DNA from 3 places in the Bradyrhizobium sp. CCBAU 11434 genome. Region 3 is predicted to be linked to each of the others. Evidence: predicted binding sites of a transcription regulator. Region 3 holds the regulator's gene; each other region holds the start of a gene.
What was found. Region 3 encodes LexA, which represses DNA repair genes until DNA is damaged. Its sites were predicted from a motif close to TGTTCNNNNTGTGTTCNG; they were not measured.

Region 1 (9,738 bases), on a different contig from region 3:
ATACGGCCGCCCATGCGCTTGACGATGCGCTCGCTGATGGCAAGGCCAAGCCCGGTGCCGCCGTAGGTGCGGGCAACGCGGTCGTCGGCCTGCTCGAATTCGCGGAAGATGCGCGATTGCGCCTCGGGCGCAATGCCGATGCCGGTGTCGCGGACCAGGAAGCTGATCTCGTTCGGCCAGATGCCGGGCTCGACGATCAGCGCTACGCCGCCTGATACGGTGAACTTGATGGCATTGCCGGCAAGATTAAGCAGCACCTGGCGCAGCCGTGCGGCATCGCCGCTGACTTCAAGCGGCAGCCGCTCGTCAACATAAGCCGCGATCTCGAGTTTCTTGGCCTGCGCGCGCGGCGCCAGCAGTTCGGTAACTTCCTCGATCAGGGTCGAGAGTGCAAAGGGACGCTGCTCGAGATCGAGCTTGCCGGCCTCGATCTTGGAATAGTCGAGCAGCTCTTCGATCAGCGCCATCAGCGCTTCGCCCGATGTTTTCACCGCCCTGGCGTAGGTCGTCTGCTCCGGCGTCAAATTGGTGTCGAGCAGGAGTCCGCCCATGCCGATGATGCCGTTGAGCGGTGTGCGGATCTCGTGCGAGGCCATCGCGAGGAAGCGCGACTTGGCGCGATTGGCGGCATCGGCCTGGTCGCGCGCATCCGACAGCGCACGCTCGGTCTCGGTGCGGTCGGTGACGTCGCGTCCGACGCTTTGCAGCTCGGCGGGCCGACCGGCATCGTGCCGGACAAGGCCCTCGCGCCAGGCGATCCAGCGCGCGCCGAGCGGAGTTGATATCTTCTGGTCATGGATGCGCGTGCCGCTCGCTTCGCGCGCGCTGTCGCCCTGCTCCAGCACGTCGAAATCGAACCGCGTGCCGACCAGTGCGCTGCGCGCCTGCCCGGCCAGCGCGCAATAGGCGTCGTTGGCGAAGGTGATACGACCCTGATGATCGCGCAGCACGATGAGGTCGCCCTGTGATTCGAACAGGCTGCGGGCGCGCTCTTCGGCTTCCTTCAGCTCCCAATTGCGGTCGATCAGCGCCTCGTTGTGAGCGGCGAGCTTGCGCATCCGCCTGGCAACGAAACGCAGCCGCATGCTCAGCGTGGCAAGCCCAAGGCAAGCCAGCGCGAAGAGGAAGCTCGCACCGATCGCAAACGCGTTGGGATCGTAGCCGGAATTCGGCGCGCGGCTGCCGGTGACGAAGCCATAGGCGCCGCCGAACGTGGCCGAGAAGATCATGAAGGAGCGGATGGCAAAGGCGACCTTCGGGTGGCGGCGCCTGAAGCGGCGCATGCGCACCTTGATCCGGAACGTCCGATCCATCGCCACCGACCCCGACTCTTGCCCGAAACCTGCCACCGCCGTGCGCGACGATGTCCTGCCGACCTTGCGAACAGCTTGAGGCTTCGAGGTGGCCTCGAAACAGGGTTGACGAGGTATTAATGCGTCAGAGCGAGGCGGCCTGGAGGGGCCACTTGTGGTCGCCATGAGCACCGACGATCAGGGCTGCGGCCTCGCGCGGCGAGAACGTCTTCGAGCGGACAAAGATGCGGTAATCGGCCGGGCCGTCAGTGGAAAGATAGATCACCGGGCCACCATCGACAGGTTGCGCTGCGATGGTGATGAGGCGGTTCGCTGGATTGGCCTGGCAGGAATCGGGCTCAGAACCGAGACCATCGTCCACGACCGCGAAGTCCGCAGTATCTGGGTCATCGGTGATCTGAACCCGGACCGTGGCGCGCGACAGATCGTCGGTGAAGGCGACATGGACGCCGGCGGTCCAGAACAGGGAGGTCAGCTCGACCGAGGTGTCGCCGAGGGCGATGCAGGGCTGCGAGACCGATCCGATCTCGCTGCGGGCGAACACCGCAGCCGCCAACAGGGGAACCACTGAGGCCAGGATCTTGAAACGCAACATGACACGCTACTCGCCAGGCCCTGATGGAACTGATGGGCCTTATGGTTTGCAGAGCGTAAAGGAAACTCGTTACCACCGGGTTGATGCGCGGGATGATCAGGCGAGCTGGCGCACATCCTCCGCGAGTGCGCGGTACGACAGCGCTTCGGCGAGATGCAGCCGGCCGATCCTGTCCGCGCCATCGAGGTCGGCGAGCGTGCGTGCCACCCGCAGCACCCGGTGATAGCCGCGCGCCGACAGCCGCATGGTCTCGGCAGCATCGCGCAGCAGTTTCTGCCCCTGCGCGTCGGGCTTGGCGATGTCCTCGAGCACCGCGGCCGGCGCTTCGGCATTGGTGCGGACCTGCGGCAGGCCCGCCTCCGCGTAACGCGCGAGCTGGATATCGCGCGCCGCCGCCACGCGCGCGGCGACTTCAGCGGAGCCTTCGGTCGCTGGCGGCAGGATCAGATCGGCTGCGGTGACAGCAGGGACTTCGATGCGCAGGTCGATGCGATCCATCAGCGGGCCGGAGATGCGCGCCTGATAATCGCCGGTGCAGCGGTCGATGCGGCCGCGCTTGCAGGCATAGCCGGGCTCGAACGCATTGCCGCAGCGGCAGGGATTCATCGCGGCGACCAGCATGAAGCGGGCAGGGTAGGTGACGCGGTGATTGGCGCGCGACACCGACACCTCGCCATTCTCCAAGGGCTGGCGCAGCGAATCCAGCACGCGCGGATCGAACTCGGGCAGCTCGTCGAGGAACAACACGCCCTGATGCGCCAGCGAGATCTCGCCGGGCTTTGCGCGCGCGCCGCCGCCGGTGAGTGCGGCCATGCTGGCGGAATGATGCGGCGAGCGGAACGGCCGCCGCGATGTCAGCGCGCCGCCCTCGATCTCGCCGGCGACGGAGGCGATCATCGAGACCTCGAGCAGTTCGCCGGGCGATAGCGGCGGCAGGATCGAGGGCAGGCGCGCGGCCAGCATTGATTTGCCGGCACCGGGCGCGCCGATCATCAAGAGGTGATGTCCGCCCGCGGCTGCGATCTCCAGCGCGCGCTTGGCGCTTTCCTGGCCCTTGATGTCGCGCAAATCGAGCAGCGAGCTTGCGGCTTCATGCACTTTCGGCAGGGGCCGCGACAGCACCTGCGAGCCCTTGAAATGGTTGGCGATCTGAATCAGCGAGTGCGCGGCGACGATCTGGATGTCGGGGCTCGCCCAAGCTGCCTCAGAGCCGCAGGCGGCGGGGCAGATCAAGCCTTCCTCGCGCGTGTTGGCGCCGATCGCGGCGGGCAATACGCCAGCGACTGGTGCGATCGAGCCGTCGAGGCCGAGCTCACCGAGCACGGTGAAGCCGGTCAGCGCATCCGGCGGGATCGCACCAATCGCCGCCATCAGTCCGAGCGCGATCGGCAGGTCGTAATGGCTGCCTTCCTTCGGGACGTCGGCGGGTGCGAGATTGACGGTGATCCGACGCGCCGGCAGCGCCAGCCCCGAAGCGATCAGCGCCGATCGGACGCGCTCGCGCGCCTCCGACACCGCCTTGTCCGGCAGGCCGACGATGGCAAAGGCCGGCAGACCCGGCGCGACCTGCACCTGCACATCGACCGCGCGGGCCTCGATTCCCTCAAAGGCGACTGTCGAAACCCGCTGGACCATGCTGCCCCCCTTGCACAATTAGGGGTAGCAGAGCGGGACTGATTTGACAAGAACAATACGGGAACATGGATGAGGGCCCCGGCGGTTCCTAACATCAGGTAAACGGGACCAGGACACTAAGCTTCGACTACGCCTCGAATGCGAACGGCTCTCCTCAGCACATCCCAACGAATGTCCGCTACTCCTAGAGGTGCGGGATGGGCCGTGATCTAACGGGTGAACAATTCAAATGCTTGCAAATCGCCGCAGAAGCGAACGACGGGTGTGCAGCCGGCTGGCCAAGATTCATCTTGGCGCGGGCTCGCTGCCGCGGGACTGCACGATCACCGATATCTCGGACGGGGGCGTGAAAGTGGTGGCGGAATTCCTGGAAGTGCCGCCGCAGTTCACCATCATCTTCGCGCCGGATTACTCCCGCCAATGCCGCCTGCGCTGGCGCATCGGCTGCGAATTCGGTGCGGAATTTACCGACTAGGTCACATAAGGACGCGTCCTTAACCGGACTTTAGCGTTAATCGGCAAAGCATCTCTGATCAGTCCGCCGGCGGTGATCAGAGTATGTCCAAGCGTTCGTCCCTTGCCTCGTCCCCGGCGAGATTCCTGCTTCCCGCGCTCGCGGTGCTTGCCCTCGGCGGCTGCCAGACCACGAGCCTGGACGACGTGACCGGCGCGCTCGGCGGCCGGTCCGAGCCTGTCGCCGCGGCCGATGGCAAGCCGGATATGGGCGCCTTGCGCGAGCGCTATCGTGCCAAGCCGAACGATCCCAATATCGTCCTCGAATATGGCAAGGCGCTGCGTGACGGCGGCCAGCACGCCCAGGCGGTCGCCGTGTTCGAGCAGGCCGTGCTCGCCCATCCCAGCAACAAGGCGCTGCTCGCCGGTTACGGCCGTGCGCTCGCCGACAATGGAAATTTCCAGCAGGCTTTTGACGTGCTGGGCCGCGCGCATACGCCCGAGGATCCCGATTGGCGAATCCTGTCGGCGCAGGGCGCGGCGCTCGACCAGCTCGGCCGCAACGAGGAAGCGCAGCAATATTACGCCACGGCACTGAAGATCGTGCCCGAGGAGCCGACGGTGCTGTCCAATCTCGGCCTGTCATACATGCTGCAGAACAATCTGCCGAAGGCCGAACAGGTGCTCGGCCGCGCCTATCAACGCAATCAGAGCAATGCGCGGATCCGTGCCAATCTCGCGCTGGTGTTGGGATTGCAGGGCCGCGAGACCGAGGCTGAAATCCTCGTGAAGGCAGATTTGCCTCCCGACCAGGCCGCGGCCAAGATCACGGCGCTGCGGCAGCTGCTGGCGAAGAAGCAGCAGCAGCGGGCGGAGAAATAATCCACCGCCGTTGCCGGCTGTTTACGACGCCTTGCGATGCGGCGCGGATCCGCGCCCCGTCTTGCCCTTCAGCCGCTTCAGCAGCGGTCCGAGCAGCGAGCGCTTCGGTTTTTTCACCTCGCCGCGCCCGGCGAGCCGGTTGGCCATGTTCTGGAACAGCTCGGTGGTGCGGTGGCTCTTGGAGACCTCCGCGATCATCTGGCCATTGTTGGCCGCGGTCGAGAACAGTTTCGAGTCGAACGGAATCACCGCGAGCGGCTGGCTTTCCATGGTCTTGGCGAACGCCTTGACCTCGATCTCGGCCCGCTTGTGCATGCCGACCTGGTTGATGCAGTAGAGCGGCGGCCGGTCGTTCGGCCGCGCCGTTTTCAGCACCGTCAGCATGTTCTTGGTGTTGCGCAGATTGGCGAGATCAGGCTCGGCCACGATGACGATGTCGTCGGCGTTGACCAGCGCGCGCTTGGTCCAGGCCGACCATTGATGCGGCACGTCGAGCACGATGCAGGGCGTGGTCATGCGCAGCGTGTCGAAGATCGCATCGAACGCTTCCGCGCCGAAATCATAGACGCGATCCAGCGTCGCGGGTGCCGCAAGCAGGCTGAGGTGCTCGGTGCATTTGGCGAGCAGGCGCTCCATCAGCGCCGTGTCCGGCCGGTCCTGCGACAGCACCGCATTGGCGATGCCCTGCGCCGGATCCTGGTTGTAGTCGAGGCCGGCGGTGCCGAAGGCGAGGTCGAGATCGATCACGACGGAATCGAGCGCGAGGTCGCGCGCGATGGTCCAGGCCACGTTGTGCGCGACCGTGGACGCGCCGACGCCGCCCTTGGCGCCGACCACCGCGATGATGCGGCCGGTGATGATGGCTTCCGAGGCCGAGAACAGGCTGCAGATCGAGCGCACCACGTCGATGGTCTCGACCGGGCCGACCACGTAGTCGTTGACGCCGCGCCGCACCAGCTCACGATAGGGCGCGGTATCGCCGGGATTGCCGATCACGACCACGCGCGTGCCGGGATCGCAGACGCCGGCGAGGTCGTCGAGACCTTCGAGGATATCGCGCGTGCCGTCGGATTCGAGCACGATGACGTTCGGCGTCGGCATCGTGTCATAGACTTCGATGGCCGCGGCAAGTCCGCCGCTCTTGGCGGTGAGATGCGCCTTGGCGAGACGGCGATCCTGGCCGGCCGCGGTCACCGCGGCGAGCGTCCTCTCGGTCTCGCAAAAGGCCTGCACCGAGATGCGGGGAACCGGCGCAATGTGTTCGTCGGGGTGCTGCGGATCACCCGCTTCTTCGTCGTCGATGCCCGTCATTTGCCTATTTCGCTGAGTTTGGCCTTGTCAGCCTCGGGATAGGTGGTCGCGGTTGGATTGCCCTTGCGGTAGCGGTCGAAAGCGATGTCGCGCCGTGCCGTATAGACCGGCGTCTCCGCGCGCGGCTGCTCGAGATCGGCGGGGTTGTCGATCATGGCCGCGAGGTTGCGCTGGCTGGCACAGCCGAGATTGAAGTAGGGCCGGTTCTCGTTGTAGCCGGGATCGAGGATCGACGGCCCCACATCTTCGGGCCACAGCCCGCAGGGGCCGGCGACCGCAGTGATCTTGGAATAGCTCAGGCGGATGGTCGGCAGCAGGCCGGGATCCTCGGGGCGATAGGGATGCTGCACGATGGCGCGCGACGGCACGCCGCCGCTGCCCAGAACGCCGCGGATCTCGTGATAGGTCGCAGCGGCCGCGCGCGAATTTGCAGTGTCGATCGGCACGTCGACGACGACCGAGCCGGTACCTTCGCGGACCCAGTCCTGGGCAATCCCCATCACGTCGGCGTGCTGCGCGGCCGACAGACCACCGCGCGACTTGCCGACGAAGATCACGATCGAGCGCTTGCCTTCCTGCACCGCGATCGGATGACGCATGCGGTAGTCGGTCGGCACCGTCTGGGTGGTGACGACGTCGCCTGTGGTGTTGCAGGCCCCGAGCATGACGGAGAGCCCCGTCAGCGCGAGCGCGATGCGCAAATTGCGACGTCGATCTGCTGTCCTCGTCATCGCCTGGTCCCCTCTTGCCCGTTTCTCGCCCCGGTCCCCAAAACCGTTGGTGTCAGTCGATGATGAAGCCGAAATCGCCCCTGTCGCCGTCGATCGGATCGACGCGGCGCGCGATGCCGTAGAGCCGGTTCATGCGCCCGAGCAGCGCCGATTGCGCATCCGAGGAGGGCGCAAAACCGTCGTCGGGCCGCGACAATTCCTTCTGGGCGACCGCGCGCACCACATAGGGCGTCACGATGACCATCAGCTCGGTCTCGTTGTTGACGAAGTCCTGGCTGCGGAACAGCGCGCCGAGGATCGGCACCTGGTCGAGGCCGGGCAGGCCGTTGATCGCCTGCTTTGTCTGCTGCTGGATCAGGCCGGCCATCGCCATCGAGCCGCCCGACGGGATTTCCAGCGTGGTCTCGGCGCGGCGGGTTTGGAGCGAGGGGATGGTGATCGAGTTGTTGGAGGTCGCGGACACCGCCTGGGTCAATGTGATCGAGTTCGTATTCGACAGCTCCGAGACCTCGGTCATCACGCGCAGGCTGATGCGTCCTTCGCTCAGCACGACCGGGGTGAAGTTCAGGGAGATGCCGAACTTCTTGTAGGTGACCTGGGTGGTACAGACATGGGTGACCGGATCGCAGGCATAGCCCCCGGGGATCGGGAATTCGCCGCCGGCGACGAAGGTCGCGGATTCACCCGAGATGGCGGTCAGGCTCGGCTCGGCCAGCGTGCGCATCACACCCGCGGTTTCCATCGCGCGCATGGTGGCGTTGACGGTGGCAACGCCCTTGGCGAGGCCGGTGACGCCGAGCCCGTTGCTGCTAACCAGCGGGCCGCCGGAGACCGAGAACGGGTTCGAATTGTTGAAGTTCACGACCGCGGTGCCGGCATTCAGGCTGGCGCTGAGGTCGACGCCCAATTGCTTGACGATGTCGCGGCGAACTTCGCCGACCACGACTTTCAGCATCACCTGGTCACGGCCGCGCACGATGATGTTGTTGACCACCTTGTCGGGGCCTCCGACGAGCTTGGCGGCGACGTCGCCGGCCTGCTGGGCCTCGACCGGGCTCGACACCGAGCCGGTCAGCATCACGCTGTCGCCGATGCCTTCGATCTGCACGCCGGGCAGGGACTGGCGCAGCGCCGTGCGCATGCCGTTGAGATCGCGCTTCACCGCGATGTCGTAGGAGGCGACCTGCTGGCCGTCGGCGGTGAAGAACACCACGTTGGTCTGGCCGACCTGGGCGCCGATGATATAGGCGCGCTGCGACGAGCGGATCACCGCATTGGCGATCTTGGGATCGGCCACCAGCACGTCCTTCACCTCGCGCGGCAGGTCGATCACGACCGACTTACCGACGCCAAGCGACAGCGAGCGCATCCTGGCCGGCGCGATGGTTGCAACAGGCGCCACGCCGAGGTCCGGCGCCTGCATCGGCGCCTGGTCTCCGACCGGTGCATCCGCGGCGCGGACGAGATCGGGAGCTGCGACCAGCCCCAGCAGCAACATGGCCCCTGCCCAGAACGAGCTTGCGCGCTTCCCCCGAATGCGCACGCCCGTCCGATCATCCCCGTAGTTCATCATGTCCCCATCACTTCTGTGACGTCAGCTGTCGCGCCTGTACGCCGTAGCGAATCACGTTCACGCCGGTCTGGCGCTGCTTGAGTGCCTGCTCTTCCGGTCCACCGTCGGAGGCGCTGGCATCGGCAATGCTGCGCAGTGCGAGTGTCAGCGTGCCACCCTGGCGCGAGGCCGAGAGCGTCGCGACCTGGTCGGGCCGGAGCTCGAGCGTGACGGTCTTGCCGAGCACGGCGTTCTGGCCGTCCTTTTCCTTCGGCGCCTGATCAATCGCGAGCACGCGGATGTTGGTCAGGACGACTTCCGACAGGATCAGGTCATTGCCGCCGGTCTGGCCGTTGGGGCCATCGGGATTCTTCAGGCGACGCGTCAGGACGATGTCGACGCGGTCGTTCGGCAGGATGAAGCCGCCGGCGCCGGTCTCGGCCGAGATTTCGGTGGAAACGGCCCGCATGCCGGACGGCAGGATCGCGGCCATGAAGCCGGAGCCGTCGGCCTTGACGAGCTTCTGCTCGCGGATCGGCTCGCCCTGCATCAACGGCACGCGCGCGATCGAGCCGGCGATCTGGGTCTGTGCGTCGGGCCGGCTGTCGCGGCGAATGAAGGCGCTGCTGGCGGTCGCTTGCGGCCAGGTCTGCCATAGCAGATCCTCGGCCTTCACGGCCTGGCCGAGCTGGATGTCGGATTTGGCGACGAGCACCTCGACCGTCGGCAGCTTCTCGACCACCTGGGCGACGGGTGCGGGCTTGTTGTCGTAACCGCTGGCGAGATACGCAGCGACGCCGCCGGCGCCGAGCGCAATGACGAGAACGACAATGCGTGCGGTGTTCATACGCTTCTACTCTTACGCGGGGCACTCGAACCGCACGTGGCGGGTTCCCCCGCATCGATGAGTAGGGAGTAAAAGTATAAGGGGTGTTGCGAGGCCGAGTGTGATGGGCAGTGACGAAGCGAGTTTTGGGCAGATGGTGAATGCCGCGTTAGTCGCTCGGCCGTTGGCCCCGTAGAAACACGCGGGTGCGCTCCCGCGTCCGGATGATAACGCGGGGCGTCATGGTGAACGGGTGGTTAGTGGAGGGGTGGCCGGGAGGCGCCTGATCTTGGTAGTGAGATAAGACGCAGCGCACCACATCATCAGTGTCGTCCCGGCCTAGCGCGCAATTGCGCGCGGTGCGCCGGGACACTGGGAGAGATCGCGCGCTCTCTTGGCAGAGCGCGTGACGCAACCCCTACTTCGCCCGCTTCCGCTCG
Region 2 (9,738 bases), on a different contig from region 3:
CACCGCAAGATCTGCCTGATCCCCTCCTCTGCCCACGGCACCAACCCGGCCTCGGCCGCGATGGTCGGCATGGACGTGGTGGTGGTCGCCTGCGAGAAGAATGGCGACGTCGACGTCAACGATCTCCGTGCCAAGGCGGAACAGCATTCGAACGATCTTGCCGCTGTGATGATCACCTATCCCTCGACCCATGGTGTGTTCGAGGAGCATATCAAGGAGATCTGCGACATCGTCCACGGCCATGGCGGCCAGGTGTATCTCGACGGCGCCAACCTCAACGCACAGGTCGGCCTCAGCAGGCCTGGCGATTACGGCGCCGATGTCAGCCATCTCAACCTGCACAAGACCTTCTGCATCCCGCATGGCGGCGGCGGCCCCGGCATGGGCCCGATCGGCGTGAAGGCGCATCTGGCGCCGTTCCTGCCCGGTCATCCCGCAACTCAGGCTGACGCACCCGTGGGTCCGGTTTCAGCCGCGCCGTTCGGCTCAGCCTCGATCCTCACGATCTCCTACATCTACATCCTGATGATGGGCGGCGAAGGATTGAAGCGCGCCACCGAGATCGCGATCCTCAATGCCAATTACATCGCCGCGCGCCTCGATGCGCATTTCCCGGTGCTTTACAAGAACGAGAAGGGCCGCGTCGCGCATGAGTGCATCGTCGATCCCCGTCCGTTGAAGACGACCTCGGGCGTCACCGTCGACGACATCGCAAAGCGCCTGATCGATTACGGCTTCCATGCGCCCACCATGAGCTTCCCGGTGCCGGGCACGCTGATGATCGAGCCAACCGAGTCGGAATCGAAGGCGGAGTTGGATCGCTTCTGCGATGCCATGATCGCGATCCGGAAAGAAATCGCCGAGGTCGAGGCCGGCCGCTTCAAGATCGAGGCATCGCCGCTGCGTCACGCCCCGCACACCGTGCACGACATCGCAGACGACGATTGGAAGCGCGCCTACGCCCGCAGCGAGGGCTGCTTCCCCGATGGCGTCTCGCGCACCGACAAATATTGGTGCCCCGTCGGCCGCGTCGACAACGTCTATGGCGACCGCAACCTCGTGTGCTCCTGCCCGCCGGTGAGCGATTACGCGGAAGCTGCGGAGTAAGATGCGGCGTAGGTCTCTCAAGGGTCGGCAAAGCGGAGCGTGCCCACGACCTCTAGATTGTTGAAGTATGGTGGGCACGGCGCTTGCGCGCCTTTGCCCACCCGACGCTACGGTCTTGAATGCGCCTCTAAGGCGCAACCAAAACTTCGGCTTTCGCGATCCCACCGCCATAGCCGCTCGTTGGTCAGAAGCGTGCCGCCCCACCAGCGCCTGATCGGGTTGTGACGGCGAAAATCCTCCCGGCCATCCAGAACCGCGCGACCAAACTCCGTCAGCGACAGCCGGCTTCGGCGATAGGCGGCATTGCGACCTCTCGCATCGTGCCGTGGGAGGGTTGCAAGTTTCGGATCGAGACCGGCAATCGCTGGCATCGGGTCAGAGGCGAGCCCTTCAAGCAACGGACCGAGCTCCCACTGGTCGAATACGCGCGTGTCGAGCAGCCCGCCCGGCTCAAATAGCTCCTTGGTGCGATTGTGCCCCTTCGCGATTAAATCGAGCAGTTGCGTTTCCGTCGCGCCCAGCCCGGTGCCTGGAGACGGCAGCTCTGCCAACAATTCTTCCATCGCCGGCTTCAGGAAGGGGAGCGTGGGAAACTCCCGATTGAGCAACCCGAAACAGAGCTCCGGCGTTGGCGCACGGTAGGCCTCCCAGGCGATACGGGCGTCCTCGAAGTCGGGCTCTGCGATGTCCAATTGCCGGATGGTGTGATCGCGAAGCCTGTCGGCGTCTGCTCCGAGCAAATCGAAATCGACCAGTCGCAGCTTTGTACGCTCGGCCGCAGGGCTCGGAACGGAGATAGTCGAGGATCCAGATCAGTTGCAATTAATTGCTCGGGCTGGGATCAAACCACAGCTCGATCTCTTCGACGCCATAGGCCTCGCAGAACCAGACCAGTCCGAGCTCCTTGTGCGCGAGACCGCTCTTGGGCGACCGCGCGACAAGGTCGGACCAACGTACTTCCGGGTCGCCTCTGAAATAGCCTCCTGTGAGGTACTCCCCAAGGTGGTGCGACGTAGGCAGCGGGCCCCAGACAAATCGAAAGATCAGCGGGACGACCATGTCCGCGCGATCCGCGTAGGTGAGACCGACGCCGGACGGACTGGTCAGGATGACGCGTTTCATGGCCCCCGTGACCTACTCCAAAACGAGACGCAATCGCCTCTCAAAATCGATACTTAGAACCTCGAGCAATGCACATTAAGTCGGCGCGACCAACATGCGGCGTTGCGAGTCCCAGCGCCACGGTGGTTCGTTGGCGAGAACGCCTGGAGACGGTAGTGGTCCCCATGCAAAACGGAAGAAGAACGGAATCACGACGTCGGCACGATCTGCCAACATGAGGCAAAGGCCTGCCGAACTGGTCAAGATCAGACGCTTCATCGCACCATCCGACCGCTACATCACAAAACGAAACGGGCACTGACGACGTCGGCAACTCAACGTCCTCAGCGCCCGCTCCTCGCGAAAACTTTTCGGTCTAAGGCTTACTCGTCCGTCGGCTCTTCGCCGTCGGCGTCGCGCTCGGGCGTGCCGGCCAGGATCTGCTCGGCGATCAGGCCGGAGTTCTGGCGGATCGCGGTCTCGATCTTGGCGGTGATGTCGGGGTTGGCCTTCAAAAACGCTTTCGAGTTTTCGCGGCCCTGACCGAGACGCTGGCTGTCATAGGAGAACCAGGCACCGGATTTTTCCACGAGGCCGGCCTTGACGCCGAGGTCGAGAATCTCGCCCATCTTGGAGACGCCTTCGCCGTACATGATGTCGAACTCGACCTGCTTGAACGGCGGCGCCAGCTTGTTCTTCACCACCTTGACGCGGGTGGTGTTGCCAACCACTTCGTCGCGCTCCTTGATCGCGCCGATGCGGCGGATGTCGAGGCGGACGGAGGCATAGAATTTCAGCGCGTTGCCGCCGGTCGTGGTCTCGGGCGAGCCGTACATCACACCGATCTTCATGCGGATCTGGTTGATGAAGATCACCATGGTGTTGGACTTGTTGATCGAGGCCGTCAGCTTGCGCAGCGCCTGGCTCATCAGACGGGCCTGCAGGCCCGGCAGCGCATCGCCCATCTCGCCCTCGAGTTCGGCCTTCGGCACCAGCGCCGCGACCGAATCGATCACCAGCACGTCCACCGCACCCGAGCGCACCAGCGTGTCGCAGATTTCCAGCGCCTGCTCGCCGGTGTCAGGCTGGGAGATCAGCAGCTCGTCGATGTTGACCCCCAGCTTGCGGGCATAGACCGGGTCGAGCGCGTGCTCGGCGTCGATGAAGGCGCAGATGCCGCCCTTCTTCTGGGCTTCCGCCACCGTGTGCAGCGCCAGCGTCGTCTTGCCCGAGGATTCCGGACCGTAGATCTCGACGATACGCCCCTTCGGAAGGCCGCCGATGCCAAGTGCGATATCCAGCCCGAGCGAGCCTGACGACACCGCCTCGATGTCCATGGACCGGTCGTTCTTGCCGAGCTTCATCACCGAGCCCTTGCCGAACTGACGCTCGATCTGGGAGAGCGCGGCAGCCAGAGCTTTACTCTTGTCCATGGAGGATCCTTCGACGATACGCAGGGCAGTGGTGGACATTGGGTCGTGCTCCTTATGGCGAGGATTCGCGTGTGGGACAAACGATTGGCGCGGCGGGTCGTCGATAAAAATACCGTACACTATTTGTTCTCAGTTCGCAATATGTTCTTTTGTGAATCTGGGCGCTGGCCTGTCGGCCAGTACCTGAATCTGGGGCCTGCCCGTATTTGACCCCGGGTATCCGAAGTTAAATCTTGGGCAATGCCTTCCTGTTCACGGCCGGAATTGCGGTTGGCAAAAGCGCCAGCCCAAACGACCAGATCAATCCGCCTCTGCGGGTGTCGGAATCGAAAGGGGCCACCTCGCGGTAGCCCCTTGCCGGTTGCAATAATTGTTCGGGATAAAATGCCAGCCCCGGCCCACGTATTTCTACCGAGAACGCTGAGGATGTGGAGTCCGGGAAAATGCGGTGTTCCACTACCGGAACTTCGAGTGTCCTGATTTCCCGAATGACTGTTCGAATGAGGACAGCACCAGATTTGAGGCGATTTTGACCGCTGGGAATTCCCGGTTTCGGATTTGTGAGTGTTCCCAAGGCGAGACGCGACCCATACTGGGCGCATGGTCATGAACGCGCTGAAGGTAGTCACCTCTGCCGGCCTCGTGTTCGTCACGGGCGGGGCTTGGCCTTATGCCCGTTATGGAGCGGCCATCTCCATTGGCCTGTGCATCGCGGCGGCAGTCGTTCTACACGTCGTTGCGCCCTGACCCTCCCTCAATTGACGGCGGCCGGGCGCTTCGCATCCCCGAGAATCAACAGCAGCAGAGGCGCCAAGGGCCCGACCGCGACGGCAACCAAAAGCCACACCCGCGACGACCTGTTGCGCTCGCGCGCCATCGCGCCTGCGAGCGGGATCGATCCAAGCGAGATGATGATAAAAAGCCAGAAGCCCATGAACCGTCTCCGATGACCATCTCCATGATCGTCGCCGAGGCGACGCGATACGATAGCATGGAAGCAATGAGACGCTCCTGCCCCTCCGCAAAATGTGAGGTCACGCCTCCGCACCCGAGGATGATGCTCATCAAGGACGCAGCGCGGTTCTGCCGTCCGCAATCCTTCGGCACAGAACTTTTCCGTGGCCGCGGGCTTTCCTTGAGAACGGCGCCGCGACAGTTGGGGATCGGATCATGACGGAAGATGCGCACCGCGATGCGAGCAGGCGCAACCCACTGCTCGAGACCGCGCTCGAGGAGATGCTGAAGTTCGAGCGCAGGGAAAGCGAGTTCCGCAAGAAGGACCGCGAGGAACGCGCCGCCGATCTCCATCTGCCCCTGGACGAGATCAGGGTGCACTGAGGAAAGGCCAAGAAGCGGCCAAGCAACGGCCAAGACGAGACAGGCCGCGGCCTACTGTGCATGGGGGTTGTTTTCGCCAGTTCTGGCGACGCGTCCCGGCCGGGCCTCGCTACATCAGCGCCAGCAGCACGATGCCGATCACCAACACCACGAAGCCAGCCGCCGTCGCGGCGGCGAATGACCGCTCAACCTTGTCCATGATGCCACCCCGCTATCGGCGCGCCACGTATCCCCCATGGCTTCGCCGTGCGCGGAGAGTGTCGCCAACGCTTGTGTCTGAAGTTGTGCGCGGAGATGTCTGAATTGGGACGCGCGGGTCCGATCGCAAGGTTCGCGCAAGCCTCGCGTGAGGCAACTGTAAGCCGAATGCTCTAGCGTCGGTTTGCCCGGTGGACCAACACCGGGCCCCCATACCCAGTCGACCCCGCTCGGCCCGAGCGGGGTCTTCGTTTTTGGCGGACGCGTTGCGGTGCCGGCTCATGGCGGAAGTTCGGTGTGTGGAATTCGACTGTGCTCGGGGATGTCAGGCTGTCGTAAGCTGAGCGGGCTACGGTCATTCGGCTATGGTGTTGCAGCCCAGCACCTCAGCCTCCAATAACCTTCTGCCCGCCCGGCTCTCCCCTGGCGGGTTTTTTTTGCATGTGAGTCCATGTCGCGCGCGCTTCAGGCGACGTCGGCGCGGTGCGTTTGCCAGCCACGCCTGTCCTTGGCGGGGGTGCGATCGTCATGGCTTGCCAGGCCTTCGAAACGCCAGAAGGTGACGACGCTGGTCCCGCCACACTGCTCGCAGACGAGGTTCTCGTCACCGAGCTTGAAGCGTCCACGCTTGTACACATCCGAAGAAGCCGGCTGCTGGCATTGCGGACAGACCAAGGGGAGATGTCTTGCACCCCAACGCTGAGCGAGATGTCTGAGCCAGATCACGTCTTCCTCTTGCACGACACGCGGGTCCCGGTCGTCCAGACTCACCAGATCATAATCGCAGCGCACGCAAAAGTGGAAATGTGAGGCGCGTGCGCATTTGCTGCGAAGGTCGTAGACTTACACATTGTGCACAAGAAAGTTCTCACGGGGCCGGCCGCGGCGGTTCCGCGACCGCCTTGGCTCGCCCGCGATGGAACCGCGGATTCGCCGCCAATTCGGCGTCTTTTTCCGTGGTTCTCCTGCCGTGAACAGAGTTCCTGGCTGTAGGGCCGATATCGGCCCTGGTACGCGGGCACCCGGCCGGGACACGGTTCCGCCGTGCCTGCAACGCGATCATCGGCCCCGACTTTCGGAATCTGATTTCGCATGCTTCGAACTGCGCGCGCTTTCGGGATTTTCGTGAATTTTCCTCGACTTAACGGCAAATTTCGCTTGTCGGCGGAATATTCTCACGCCCAACATGTTTGCGGACATGGATGGGTGAATCGTGGAGGTGACCATGAATCACAGGGGCGTAGAGTTCACGGTTGCAAAGACGGCGATCCCGGGTGTCTGGCAATGGCAGTTCCGGATTGGCGACGAAACCAAGACGGGCAAGACCGAGACGAAGATCGACCTCCTGGCCATCCGTCGGGTGCAACTGCGCATCGACCGGGAACTGAAGGCCATCGGGCGGAAGACGGCCTGAACCGATCGGGTTGGCCACAACCGGGACGACTAGTCCGCGCTGGGCAACCGCCGCATGGTGAATTCGATCTCGCCGCCGGGCAATTCGCGCCAAGTCTCGACCTCGCTCATGTAACCGGCCTTCGGATAGCGCGCGAAAAAGGCCTTCGCCTTTGCCCGTGCCGCGTCGCGCGGCAGGGTGAACTTCTCGCGCAGATAGCCGTCGCCGGCCGGGTCGCCCGAGCCGGCCGCCGGTTTGCGCCGGCGCGCCATCCGCTCGGCGAGGTCCCGCGGGCGATCCGCCATATCCTGGCTCCTCAACGCAACACTGCGAAGGAATGTAGGATCCGTATCCGGCGAACGGGAGTCCCGCCGGACGGCCAGCCCGCCGTTGGCGCCAAGATCAATTGGCGGCCGTTCCGGCCTTGGGCTTCTTGGGTGCACCGGTAGCGGCCGCGGCCTTCGGTGCGGGTTGCTTCGGCGGGTCGGCGCGCATTCCGCCCCAGGGATCGCTGGACGCCTTGGCATCCGGAATCTTCCTCAGCGTTTCCTTGTAGGCCTTGTCGCGCGCGGCATCCGCGGCCTTTTCGTCATCGGTCTTGGAGGGGCCATCGGCCATCAGATTGATATGGGGCGCGTCCTGCGCGAAGGCCGGTCCAACCACCAGCGCCAGCACCGCCACCATACGGAAAAGCTTCATCACTCACTCCTTGATCATGGATCGAAGGGGCGGATACCACACCCTGCCCGTCTTCGCAGCTCCGAGCGCCGCTTCAACCCGCTAGAGCCGATCCGATCTGCACGATTTCGGCCCATGGAGCCAGTCGTCCCAAATCGGGCCGCACTTGGTGCAGCCGTTCAGTGCCAGACCAAGCGCGGCCAGGCAGAATATCAGGACACATCGACGCAACATCGTCCACCCGCTCCCAAGCATGGCATCATATCGGGCGAAGTCAGGCATTTTCAAGCCGACCGCCGCAGTGACTTTACCGCGCCCAAGCGCGCAGAGTGGACGAAACATCCGGCAACACAGGAGGGAACGACCGCAATGCCATCACAGCCAGAAGCCGAGTTCGGCATCGCCGAGGCCAGACGCATCCTCGGCGAGGTCTTTGCGCCCTGGGTCCAGGATCTCAACCTCTCCGTCGAGCGCATCGAGCACACGCCGCCAGCGGATGCGCCGGACTGGCAGCCCGGCGCGCTGCTCCGCATGCCGTTCTCGGAGAAGCTGTGCCGCAACGGTGGCGTTGTCTGCGGCCAGGCCTTGATGGCGCTGGCCGACACCGCGGTGGTGATCGCGAATCTCGCGGCCAACAGAGGCTATCGTCCGATGACGACGGTGGACCAGACCACGCATTTCATGCGCGCGGTCGCCTCCTCGGACGTGCTGGCTGATGCGCGCGTAGTGCGGCTCGGACGTACCATGAGCTTCGGCCGCGTCACCCTGCTATCCGCCACCGACAACAAGCAGGTTGCGATGGTGTCGAGCGCGTTCGCGATGCTGCCGGGCTGAGCATCATCCGAAACGAAGAGAGCCGCATGAGCGCGAAGCGTACGGCGGCTCTCGGTGACAGTGATGTCGAAGCGAGATGTCGAAGCGAGAGGCCGAGGTGAGATCGCAATCTTGCCTCGGCCAGCTCGCTTCAAGAACTACTTGCCGAGAATTTCGTCAGCCGCGGTGACGACGCTGACGGTCGGATTCTTTCCGCAATAGGCACCGAACTTCTTGGCGTTCTCGATGAACACGTCGGTGTCGATGATCGCGTTGTCCTCGTCACCCTTGTACCAGCCGTCCATCCAGGTCAGCACGACCCCGATGTTGTCCTCGCCGCTCTCGAGGAACTGCTTGCAGGTCATGGTCGAGAGATCCCACTTGACAGCGTGGGCGGGCATCGATGTCAGCGAGAGCGCTGCGGCGAACAAAAGCGAAAGCGTGGTCTTCATCGGAATCTCCATCGGCGCATAACGCCATAAAAGAAAGGCCTGGGGCAAAACTCGGCGGGAAGTGACTTGCCGCCTCAACGTCGTAAACGAAGTCTGAAGCGTTGTGCAAGTAGCGCCAGTATTGAATTCATATCAACGCAATTTCTATGCGCTATTTCACAATCATCGTTTTGGATTAACGCGGATGATCGAGAAGCGTGCAACTCAACGTCACCGGGTTTTCAAGGGTGGTACGGTCACCTTTGAAGGCAGCGGAGTGGCTTGCACGGTGCGCAACATCTCGGACAGCGGTGCCGCGATCGACCTTGAAAACCCTGGTTTATTGCCGCACGCGTTCACGCTGTCGATTTCATGCGACAATTTCGTGCGGAATTGCCGCGCGGTGTGGCGAAACGACAGGCGCGTCGGCCTCGCCTTCATGCAATAGCGCGCACGATGTGAATGACCGTTCGCACAATACGCACGCAAACATCACGTTGATCGGATACGGCGCCGTCGACGCCAGCGCAAAGCCACGATCGCCAGCGTGACGATCGCGAGCGCGGTCGCCAACGATCCCGAAAAAAATCGCCCGCCAGGGCGATCGATCGTGCGCGACCGCAATGACGGCGCCTCGCCCGGACGCGCCAGACGAAACGCCACGAGGCTGTCGCCGATCGAGGTACCGGCTTCGGAATGGCCGCCGGCGCCAATCGCGACATATTGCTCGCCCTTCCAGACATAGGTCATGGGATTGGCAACGCCGGGCACCGGCAGCCGTCCCTGCCACAGCTCGCATCCGCTGCGCGCATCGAAGGCACACAGATAGGGGTCCATCGCGCCAGTGAAAACAAGGCCAGCTGCAGTCACCGCGAGCCCGTTGACCAGCGGCGCGCCGAACCGCAGCAGCATGCCGAGCGGCGCCAAATCCTCGGTGGTGCCGACGGTCGAACGCCAGACAATCTTGCCGGCCTTCACGTCGACCGCGACCATCTCTCCCCACGGCGGCTTGTTGCAGAGCAACCCAAACGGCGACGTCACCACCGCACGCGACATCGCAAAGGGCGCGCCTTTTTGCTGGCCGAAATCATGATCAGGCGGCGGACTGAATCCGGCGGCCTCCGCGCGCGGGATCAGCTTGATGAGATGAACGGCACGGCTCGTGTTGGCGTAGAGAATCTAGTTGACCGGATCAAACGCAGCGCTGCCCCAGTTGGCAGATCCCTCTGGCGCAGAATCGTCGGCC
Region 3 (9,738 bases):
TGACGGCCTGCTCGAGCGTCATGCCCTGCACGTTCTCACCGTCAATCTTGCTGACGAGGTCGCCGGACATGATGCCGGCCTTGGACGCCGGCGTGTCGTCGATCGGCGAGACGACCTTGACCAGGCCCTCTTCCATCGTGACCTCGATGCCGAGGCCGCCGAACTCGCCGGAGGTGGTCTCCTGCATCTCGGTCCAGGCCTTGTCGTTCATGTAGCGCGAATGCGGATCGAGCGAGGTCACCATGCCCGTGATCGCACCTTCGATCAGCTTGGCATTGTCGGGCTTCTCGACATAGCTCGCCTTCACCCGCTCGAAAACTTCCCCGAACAGATTGAGCTGGGAGTACGCACCATCCGCGCCTGCCGCCGCCCGTGCCGCCCATAGTCCGCCCTGCGGACCTGATACGAGGAGGGTCAGGCATGCTCCGGTGAGCGCGCCCAGTGGGAAGAGCAGGGTTTTCCGCATGGAATGGGTGGCCTTTTCGCTTAGCGGTTCTTTTGAGGCTTGGCAGCCGCCATGCAAGTGGCGATCCAGCCCGGTTCTCACAATATCATTCTGGTTTCTTCAAGGCCGGCCTGCCACGCCGGCGGGTACGCGGCAAAAATCCCTTCGCCTGAACCTAAACATTTGGCAACGTTGGCAAGACCGCCCCCGCTCCCGGCGGGAATCAGTCGGCCGGACGGCGCCTCGCAGCTATGCGATTTTAGGATGGTTTTGGAGAGCCGGACGGGATAGGCGATTGAATAAGGCTTCAAATTCTCGGGAGGATAACAATGAACGAAGCACTCCGGCCGGAACGGAACGTCGAACTCGGCGCCAGCGACGAGCCGTTCCAGAACCTGCACGAATTCATCCGGAAGGCGCGTTCCAACCTCAACCAGAACGCCTGGGACTACATCGTCGGCGCCGCCGAGACCGAGACCACGATGCGCCGCAACCGCATGGCGCTCGACGAGATCGCGTTCCGCCCGCGTGTGCTGCGCGACGTCCGCCAGGTCAGCGGCTCGGTCGAGCAGTTCGGCCGCAAGATGCGGCTGCCTGTCGTGCTCGCCCCGGTCGGCGCGCTGGAGATCTTCGATCCCTTTGGCGCAGCCAGCGTCGCGCGCGCCGCCGGTACTTTTGGCGCATCGCACATGCTCAGCTCCGTCTCCGAGCCCGGCCTGGAAAAGACTGCCGAAGCCGCGCCCGATGCGCTGCGCATGTTCCAGCTCTACGTCCGTGGCGATGACGCATTCGTCGCCGAAATCGTCAGCCGTGCGCAAAAAGCCAATTATGCCGCTTTCTGCCTGACCGTCGACACCGCCCATTACAGCCGTCGTGAGCGCGACATCGCCAAACGCTACGTTCGCGAGAGCCGCCTGCGGGCCACCGGCGGCGATTACCAGAAGGGTCTGGAGTGGCGGACCGTGAAGATGATCAAGGACAAGTTCAAGATCCCGCTGATCATCAAGGGCATCGCAACTGCCGAGGACGCGCAGATCGCGGTCGATCACGGCGTCGAGTGGATCTATGTCTCCAACCATGGCGGCCGCCAGCTTGATCACGGCCGCGGTGCCATGCATGTGCTGCCGGAGATCGTCGACGCCGTGAAGGGCCGCGCCAAGATCATGGTCGATGGCGGCTTTTGCCGCGGCACCGATATCGTCAAGGCGATCGCGGCGGGCGCCGACCTCGTCGGCATCGGCCGGCTGCAATGCTGGGCGCTGGCGGCAGCCGGCGAGGCCGGCGTGACGCGGATGCTGGAACTGCTGGAGGACGAGGTGCTGCGCTGCCTCGGTCTGTTAGGTGCCACCTCCTTCGCCGAGGTCAACAAATCCTGCCTGCACCCGGCCACCGCAACCAACGCGCCGAGCGTGTTCAGCGCGTTCCCGCTGTTCGACCACGAACCCTATCGATACTGACCCGAAAGGCTGCAATGACCTCGCTCTGTCCCGGCAGCGCGGATGCGCTTCTGTTCGATCTCGGGCGCGTCGTGCTCGACATCGATTTCTCCAAGGCGATCGCCTGCTGGGCGGGACATGCCGGCTGCAAGCCCGAAGCCATCGTCGGGCGCTATGTGCGCGACGAGGCCTACCGCCTGCACGAGGTCGGCAGGATCAGCGACGAGGACTATTTCGCCTCGCTGCGCTCATCGCTCGGAATCTCCATTTCGGATGCCCAGTTCCTCGAGGGGTGGAACGCGATTTTCGCCGGCGAGATGCCCGGTATCGCGGACCTGCTCCCGCGCGCGGCAAAGCAGATGCCGGTCTACGCCTTCTCCAACACCAACCGGCCACACGTGGACTATTTCTCGAAGGAATATGCCGACGTGCTCCGCCATTTCCGCGAGCTGTACCTTTCGTCCAGCATCGGCCTGCGCAAACCGGATGCGGAAGCGTTCGACCATGTCGTCGCCGCGATGGGCGTGCCGGCCAGCCGGATCGTGTTCTTCGATGACCTTGCCGAGAACATCGAAGGCGCGCGCGCCCGCGGCCTGACCGCGGTCCATGTGACCTCACCCCACGACGTCGGCCTTGCGCTGAAGGCGCTGGGGATCTGATCCGGCGGCAAATTCCGGAACAATTTCGACCGGAAGCGAGGAACCAAAGCCCTTTGTGCAATTTTGTACAGAGTTCCGGGAACGAATGCCCGCTTCCGGACTCATGAGTCCGTTGGGAATTCTACGGACGGAAATATCATCGTGTTGGGCAAAACCTACCTCACCAAGCAGGCCTCCCTGCTGGTCAAATTCGCCAAGACTACCTCGGATTCCGAGCTTTCCGCCAAGCTGATGAGCAAGGCGGCCGACTTGAAGGCCCAAGCCGATCCTATGCCCGACAAGGATCAAGGCCCCAAGGCTCCCGACGTCGCTGAAGACGGAAACGCGGCAAGGGCAAATCCCATTACGCGGTCGTAACGCTGCGCGCAGGCTGCCTGTCCTCGTGTCGGTCTGCCGCGCCTTCCGGATCACGTCGCGGACACCAGCCCGGCCCGAAGCGTAAGCTTCGCGGCAATATACCCCCTTTTGCCTCGGCCTCTCCGCTCGGCTAAAACCTCGCCGACCGAGTCCTTCGATCTTGTTGCGGGAGTACGCCGTGGCCCTGATGCCGGTTTCCGATGCGCTTGCCGCCGTGCTCGCCGGTGCAGAGCCTTTGGCAGAGGAAATGATCGCACTGGATCAGGCGTTCCATCGCGTGCTCGCGCGCGACGTTGCCGCGCGGCGGACGCAGCCGCCCGAGGCCATGTCGGCGATGGATGGCTATGCCGTCCGCGCGGCCGATGCGGCGAAGGTTGATGCACAGCTCACGGTCATCGGCGAGGTCGCAGCCGGCCGCCCGTTTGCTGGAACAGTCGGCGCTGGCGATGCCGTACGGATCTTCACCGGCGGCGTCGTTCCCGCCGGCGCGGATGCGGTCGTGATCCAGGAGGACACCATCGCGGACGGCAAGCGCATCACGATCAAGGAAGCCGCCGTCACCGGGCGGCACATCCGCCCCGCCGGGATCGACTTCCGCGAGGGTGAGGTGCTCCTGCACAAGGGTACGCGCCTGACCGAGCGCGACCTTGCGCTCGCCGCCGGCATGAACCACCCGCAGCTTGCCGTCCGCCGCCGTCCGAAGGTCGCGATTCTCGCGACCGGCGACGAGCTGGTGATGCCGGGCTCGACGCCCGGCCACGGCCAGATCGTCTATTCCAACGGCTACGCCCTGCACGCCCTCGCCCGCAGCGAGGGGGCCGACACCATCGATCTCGGCGTTGCCGCCGACACGCTTGCCGCCACCACATCGGGCATCCGCCGCGCGCGCGAATCCGGTGCCGACATCCTGATCACGACCGGCGGAGCGTCTGTCGGCGACCACGATCTGGTGCAGCAGGCGCTGACGAACGAAGGTATCTCGATGGCGTTCTGGAAGATCGCGATGCGGCCGGGCAAGCCGATGATGAACGGGCAGCTCGGGCCGATGCGCGTGATCGGCCTGCCCGGCAATCCCGTGTCATCCTATGTCTGCGGCTTCCTGTTCCTGGTGCCGCTGATTCGCGCGATGTCGGGCCGTTCAGTGATTCATCATCGCCGCGAACGCGCCGTGCTCGGCCGCGACGTCAGCGCCAATGACCAGCGCGAGGATTATTTGCGTGCGCGTCTGGAGACGCGGGATGACGGCACGCTCGTCGCTCTTCCCGTCAATCACCAGGATTCCTCACTGCTTGCGAATCTCGCTGCGGCACAGGCACTTCTCGTGCGCGCCCCGTTCGCGCCGAAGGCCGAAGCCGGCACGCCTTGCGAGGTGTTGCGACTGCCCGCGTGAGCGCGTCGTTCGCAACCGTTCCGCGAGCTTTGCCGCGTTCACGGTAAATTAAGCAGTTGCGGAACATGTATCGAACATATAGTGTCCGTTCATGATTTGTTTCGAGCGTGTGGCGGCTTATTGCTGAATTCAGCGTCTCGGAATCGAACGACATCGTCAGGGGGATTTTGGTCGAGATGTTAACGCGCAAACAATACGAGCTCCTGCGGTTCATCAGCGAGCGATTGAAGGAGAGCGGCGTGCCGCCCTCCTTCGACGAGATGAAGGATGCGCTCGATCTGCGCTCGAAGTCGGGCATCCATCGCCTGATCACCGCGCTCGAGGAGCGCGGCTTCATCCGCCGCCTGCCCAACCGCGCCCGCGCAATCGAGGTGATCAAGCTGCCTGAGCTCCAGGCGGCCGCCGGAAGCCGCCGCGGCTTCACGCCGAGCGTCATCGAGGGCAATCTCGGCAAGGTGCGCACGACCTCGAGCCCGCCCGCCGACGAGGGCGAGCGTCCTGTCGCGGTTCCTGTAATGGGCCGGATCGCGGCCGGTACGCCGATAGAGGCCTTGCAGACGCGCAGCCACACCATCAGTGTCCCGCCCGACATGCTCGGCGCGGGCGAGCACTACGCGCTCGAAGTGCGCGGTGATTCCATGGTCGACGCCGGCATTCTCGATGGCGACATGGCGCTGATCCAGCGCAACGAGAGCTGCGACACCGGCGATATCGTGGTGGCCCTGATCGACGACGAGGAAGCGACGCTCAAGCGCTTCCGCCGCCGTGGCGCTTCAATCGCGCTCGAGCCGGCAAACGCCGCTTACGAGGTCCGGATCCTGCCGCCCAACCGGGTCAAGATCCAGGGCAAGCTGATCGGGCTGTACCGGAAATACTGAACTCGTCCCGCGCTCGCACCTGGCGAGCACGCCCTTAAGATTGGAGCGGACGATTGTCCGCTCCGGCTGGATAGTCCTTCAGGTTCTGCACAGATTATCCGGCCCCCTCTTCGGCGCTACATCCCCGGCACGCCACAACGAAGACCGAGGAGACCGCCATGCGCAAAATCATTCTGAGCACCGTCGCGATGGCGCTGATCGCGGCATCAGGGTCGCAGGCCATCGCTGCGCAGCCGCAGCATCGCGTTCGCAAGGCGCCACAGGCCACGACGAGTGAGCAATTCCGCAATGCCCGCAACGCCGTCAAGCAGCAGGCGCAGTCGGCCTGGCCGTATTCGGGCTGGTCGGCACCATCAGGACGCTGAGAGCGAAGTCTCCCGAATGCACAGGAGCAGGCTTTGTTCCTCATCGGCGCGGGAAAGATATTGTGATTGCAAGCCGCGGATCTGAGCCGCAGATTTGCCCCCAACATCGCATATGATTGCAAGCTTCCACTCTGATAGAGGCCTGCGCCTCAGAAGAGGCGCGGTGCTCTATCGCTGATGAGGAGCACCCGATGTGTGACTATAGCCTGCATGCCGTCGCGACGCGTCCCGCAGAAGTCGGCGAGACGATTGTCACGACAACCTTCCGCGGCACCTCGACGCGCGGCTTCGCCTCCGAAGCCGACATGTCGGTCGCGGTCTGCCTGCTGCCGGGAACGGAGCTCGCCTTCGCCGACAACGTCCGTTACGACAACAGGTGGATCTGGACGCGCACCATCAATTCGCGCGTCGGCAAGTTCGGCAAGGTCGATCCGCACATTCCCGATCGTCATCACGACGCGATCGAATTTCCCGATGGCAAATATGTGCTGGTGACCCAACTCGTCGAAGGCCAGCGCGCAACCGTGCTGCAGCTGCCGGTGACCCAGCCGTTCGGTGAGCGCGAGCATAAGCCGCAAGTGATTTCCGATATCAGTCCGACGCCTCCGCGCCTGCCGATCGGTTGAACCATCGGTTCTAATCCTCGGCCTGAAGGTCGGCCTCCGACGGTGTTGCGTCCTTGAAGCGCGGAGCTGCCGACCGCGGCACGAGGGTCAGTTCGAAATCGCCATCGCCGGCCGCCGCCGGCGACCAGGGGCGGTTTGCGCCCCTCGCCCTCACCGACTGAATCGCAAAACCGTCGCCGCGGGGTGTCAGCGCCAGCGCACCCTGGCTCACCAGACGCGGCCGGTCGACCACCATCGCGGTACAATCCGGCGGCGCGGGCCTTGCGGTCACCACCAGTGCCGCGCGGCTGCAATCATCGGCCAGCGCGTCGATGCGCAGCGCCAGGGCGATCATGCGGCCGTCAGCAAGCGGCGTCACGCAGCCGGCGTCGTCACACGACACGCCGTCACCGAGCGAGCCACTCGCCGCATCGCGCGGATCAGCGTCAGCCGCGAGCCACTCCTTCAGCAGGAAATTGTCCTTCTTCGTCCTGATCAGATGCAGCTGCCCGTCCCTGCCTCGCACCGCGACGTTCTGACCGTCACCGGCGATGAGAATGTCGGGTTGCCTGATGGAAAGACCCCAGATGGTCGCCGCCACCAGCACGAATGCTCCCGACCATCGCAGCGGCGTGCGCAGCAGACCCATCAGGACCAGGCCCAAGCTCGCAACGATCAGCGGCGCCGTGCCGAAGGCCGCGACGTGGCCGACCGCGCCCGGTAACGCAGCGACCCAGCGCGTGACCAAAATCATCCAGTCGATGCCGATCCCCATCAACCACCAGAACACTCCGTCCAGCCCGAAGGGAGCCGCGAGCAATCCCAATAGCCCTGCCGGCATCACCAGCGCCGAGACCACCGGCATCGCGCCGAGATTGGCAAGCACGCCGTAAGGCGTAACACGGTGGAAATGGAAGGCGGCGTAAGGCGTCGTCGCAAGCCCCGCGATCATCGAGGCCATGAACAACATCGCGATCTCGCGGCCGCCCCACAGCGCGATGCGCGCGGTCGCCGAATGATCGGGCGAGGCAAACAGGCTCGGCATGCCGACCTGCACCAGCGCGACGAGCCCGAGCGTTGCGGCGAACGACATTTGAAAGCTTGGATGCACCAGCGCTTCCGGCGCGACTGCGAGCACGATCAGCGCCGCCACGGCCAGGGTGCGGAACGTGATCGCGCGGCGATCGACGATGACAGCAATCAGCACCACCGCGGTCATGAAGAACGATCTTTGTGTCGCGACTTCGGCGCCCGAGAGCAGCAGATAGAACGCCGACGCAGCCAGCGCAGCGGCGGCCGACCATTTCTTGATGGGAAACCCCACGGTCAGTCCCGGGACGAGCGCGAGCAGCGCGCGGACCGCGAAGAAGACGACACCCGCGACGACGGCCATGTGATAGCCTGAAATCGAGAGGACGTGACCGAGCCCCGAGATGAACATCGCGTCATTGACGGGCGTGGTGATCGCATCGCGGCGGCCGGTGAGCAGCGCGGTCGCGATGGCGCGGTTGTCGCCGTCGAGCGTGGCGCGGATGCGCGCGTCGATCGCATCGCGCAGGCCTTGCATGACCGCGGCGTAGCGTAGCTGCAATCCGCCCGGCACGGGCGGCGTCACAGTCGTGATTGCTCCCATCGCAAAGCCGGACGCACCGATGCCCTGGAAGAACATGTCGCGCGAGAAATCGTAGCTGCCCGGCCGCAATGGCGACAGCGGTGGCATCAGCCGCGCTTTCAGCTGCACGAAGCTGCCGACGTCGGGGGCGGTTCCCTTGCGCACGGAGAGGCGGACGCGCTCCAGCTTCACGTCGCTGCGCTGCGCCTCCATCGCCGTGACGCGCAGCACGAAGCGGTCAGTGCGTTCGCGGATGTCGCGGGTCTCGACGAAGCCCGACAGCGACACGGAATAAAGCGGCTTTGCGAGCACAGTGTGGGCGATGCGCGCCGTCTTCCACGTCGCCGCCGCAAAACCGGCCGCGACCGCCGCGATCATGATCGCGGGCGCAAACCACCGGCTCCTCCGCAACAGGGCCGCGCCGAGCGTGAGCGCGGCCGCCGTCGCAACCGTGACCCACAGCACCGGCTCGTGATCGGCGGTAAAATAGAGCGCGATGCCGCAGCCGAAGGCGATGGGCACCCAGGGAAACAGCCGCCCCGCACCAGCCTCGGCCTTGGCCCATTCGCGCAGCGTCCCGACAACCCCGGGCCAGACGCCCGACCCTGCCGGCACAAAGCCTCCGGCCGACGCGGCCCGGCCTGTCGGCCAAGTCCCGGCAATGCCTTGCGACAGACGCTGCGGCCGGCCCGGCTCCGCCATTCCCTTGACAACCCCTGCGATACGCGACGGGTGCAGAGGCTACCGGAACGTGCAGGTCGCCGAATAGCGGTACGGATCAGGAACGAAGGGGCCGCGCCCCTACTTTTCCTCTTCCATTGTCACCGCGACGTCCGCCTTGGCCGACAGGCGGACCTTGTTGCCTTCGACACCGGCGACAAGGCCCTTGTCGATGAAATGGTGGTGCCCCTTGTGACTGCCCTCACCACTATCCTTCTTGGTCAGCTTGATGCGGTTGCCCTCGACCTTGTCGACCGTTCCGATATGGACGCCGTCTGCGCCGATGACTTCCATATGCTCTGCGATGTTCTGCATGGTGGGATCCTCGTTGGACCCACCCAACGCAGAGGGAGCGCGTTCGTTGCTCTCCCCGGAATGACGATACCGTGTGACGGCGCGCCTGTCAGATCAGCGGCGCCTTGGCCGAGGCGTGGTGATTGACGATCTTCCAGTCACCGTCCTGGCGGATGATGACCCAACTCATCTTGACGACGAGATCCGGGCGCTCACCTGCGAAGTTGAACGTGATGGTCGCGCCCATATTGATCAGATCGGGACCGACCTGCGCCGCCTGCACCTCGGAAAATGCCGCGCCCGGCTTGCGCCAGCGCGGCAGGCCGTTGAAATAATCGGTGACGCCATCCCTGCCCCGATAGAGCCTTGGGTTGGAGCCGAAGAAGAATGCGTTCTTCGAATACAGCGCCGACAGCGCAGCCGCATCGAGCGTCGCGAACCCGGCGCACCATTTCGCGATGATGGCGGAAACGATGGCGTCGGCCTCGCTGCTCATGTGCCCGTCAGCCCTTTGCGTCAGCCTTTGGCCACTTCTTTCGCGAAGGTATCGCGCAGGCCGATGGTGCGCGAGAACACCGGCTTGCCGGGCGTCGAGTCCTTGTCGCGCACGAAATAGCCCTGGCGCTCGAACTGCATCGGCTCGGTCGAATTGCTCGCGGCAACCGAGGCTTCGATCCGCGCGTCGGACAGGATCTCCAGCGAGTTCGGATTGAGATCGGCCGCGAAGTTCGAGGCGTCCGGGCTCGGATTGGCGAACAGCTGGTTGTAGATGCGGATCTCCGCGGGCACAGAATTGGCCGCCGGCAGCCAGTGCATGGTCGCCTTGACCTTGCGGCCGTCAGGCGCGTTGCCGCCCTTGGTCGCGGGATCGTAAGTGCAGCGCAGCTCCACCACTTCGCCCTTGTCGTTCTTGATCACGCCGGTGCACTTGACGAAATAAGCGTAGCGCAGCCGCACCTCATTGCCGGGCGACAGGC

Region 1: a site for LexA is predicted at 3,592-3,609, ahead of XI06_RS37895 (YifB family Mg chelatase-like AAA ATPase). Genes of this name have one in related genera too.
Region 2: a site for LexA is predicted at 3,773-3,790, ahead of recA (recombinase RecA). Genes of this name have one in related genera too.

The regions. Positions count from the first base shown of each region.
Region 1 is NZ_LBJX01000102.1:131,628-141,365, forward strand. Features, by position in the region: gene XI06_RS37885 (ATP-binding protein) at 1-1,313, opposite strand, end outside; gene XI06_RS37890 (hypothetical protein) at 1,438-1,908, opposite strand; gene XI06_RS37895 (YifB family Mg chelatase-like AAA ATPase) at 2,005-3,543, opposite strand; gene XI06_RS37900 (PilZ domain-containing protein) at 3,773-4,018, shown strand; gene XI06_RS37905 (tetratricopeptide repeat protein) at 4,102-4,878, shown strand; gene XI06_RS37910 (AAA family ATPase) at 4,900-6,189, opposite strand; gene XI06_RS37915 (CpaD family pilus assembly protein) at 6,186-6,920, opposite strand; gene XI06_RS37920 (type II and III secretion system protein family protein) at 6,973-8,490, opposite strand; gene cpaB (Flp pilus assembly protein CpaB) at 8,501-9,319, opposite strand; gene gshB (glutathione synthase) at 9,717-9,738, opposite strand, start outside.
Region 2 is NZ_LBJX01000002.1:345,723-355,460, reverse strand. Features, by position in the region: gene gcvP (aminomethyl-transferring glycine dehydrogenase) at 1-1,107, shown strand, start outside; gene XI06_RS03895 (hypothetical protein) at 1,215-1,847, opposite strand; gene XI06_RS03890 (hypothetical protein) at 1,930-2,229, opposite strand; gene recA (recombinase RecA) at 2,592-3,680, opposite strand; gene XI06_RS03880 (hypothetical protein) at 4,396-4,575, opposite strand; gene XI06_RS03875 (hypothetical protein) at 4,812-4,979, shown strand; gene XI06_RS03870 (hypothetical protein) at 5,643-5,903, opposite strand; gene XI06_RS03865 (hypothetical protein) at 6,403-6,591, shown strand; gene XI06_RS03860 (hypothetical protein) at 6,621-6,875, opposite strand; gene XI06_RS03855 (hypothetical protein) at 6,973-7,269, opposite strand; gene XI06_RS03850 (PaaI family thioesterase) at 7,618-8,082, shown strand; gene XI06_RS03845 (HdeA family protein) at 8,220-8,513, opposite strand; gene XI06_RS03840 (PilZ domain-containing protein) at 8,698-8,940, shown strand; partial or broken gene XI06_RS03835 (outer membrane protein assembly factor BamB family protein) at 8,985-9,738, opposite strand, start outside.
Region 3 is NZ_LBJX01000093.1:25,993-35,730, reverse strand. Features, by position in the region: gene XI06_RS24015 (S41 family peptidase) at 1-466, opposite strand, end outside; gene XI06_RS24010 (alpha-hydroxy acid oxidase) at 775-1,902, shown strand; gene XI06_RS24005 (HAD-IA family hydrolase) at 1,917-2,540, shown strand; gene XI06_RS24000 (hypothetical protein) at 2,682-2,897, shown strand; gene XI06_RS23995 (molybdopterin molybdotransferase MoeA) at 3,076-4,287, shown strand; gene lexA (transcriptional repressor LexA) at 4,464-5,165, shown strand; gene XI06_RS23985 (hypothetical protein) at 5,324-5,530, shown strand; gene XI06_RS23980 (hypothetical protein) at 5,722-6,156, shown strand; gene XI06_RS23975 (ComEC/Rec2 family competence protein) at 6,167-8,449, opposite strand; gene XI06_RS23970 (DUF2171 domain-containing protein) at 8,549-8,782, opposite strand; gene XI06_RS23965 (nuclear transport factor 2 family protein) at 8,871-9,257, opposite strand; gene XI06_RS23960 (glutamine--tRNA ligase/YqeY domain fusion protein) at 9,278-9,738, opposite strand, start outside.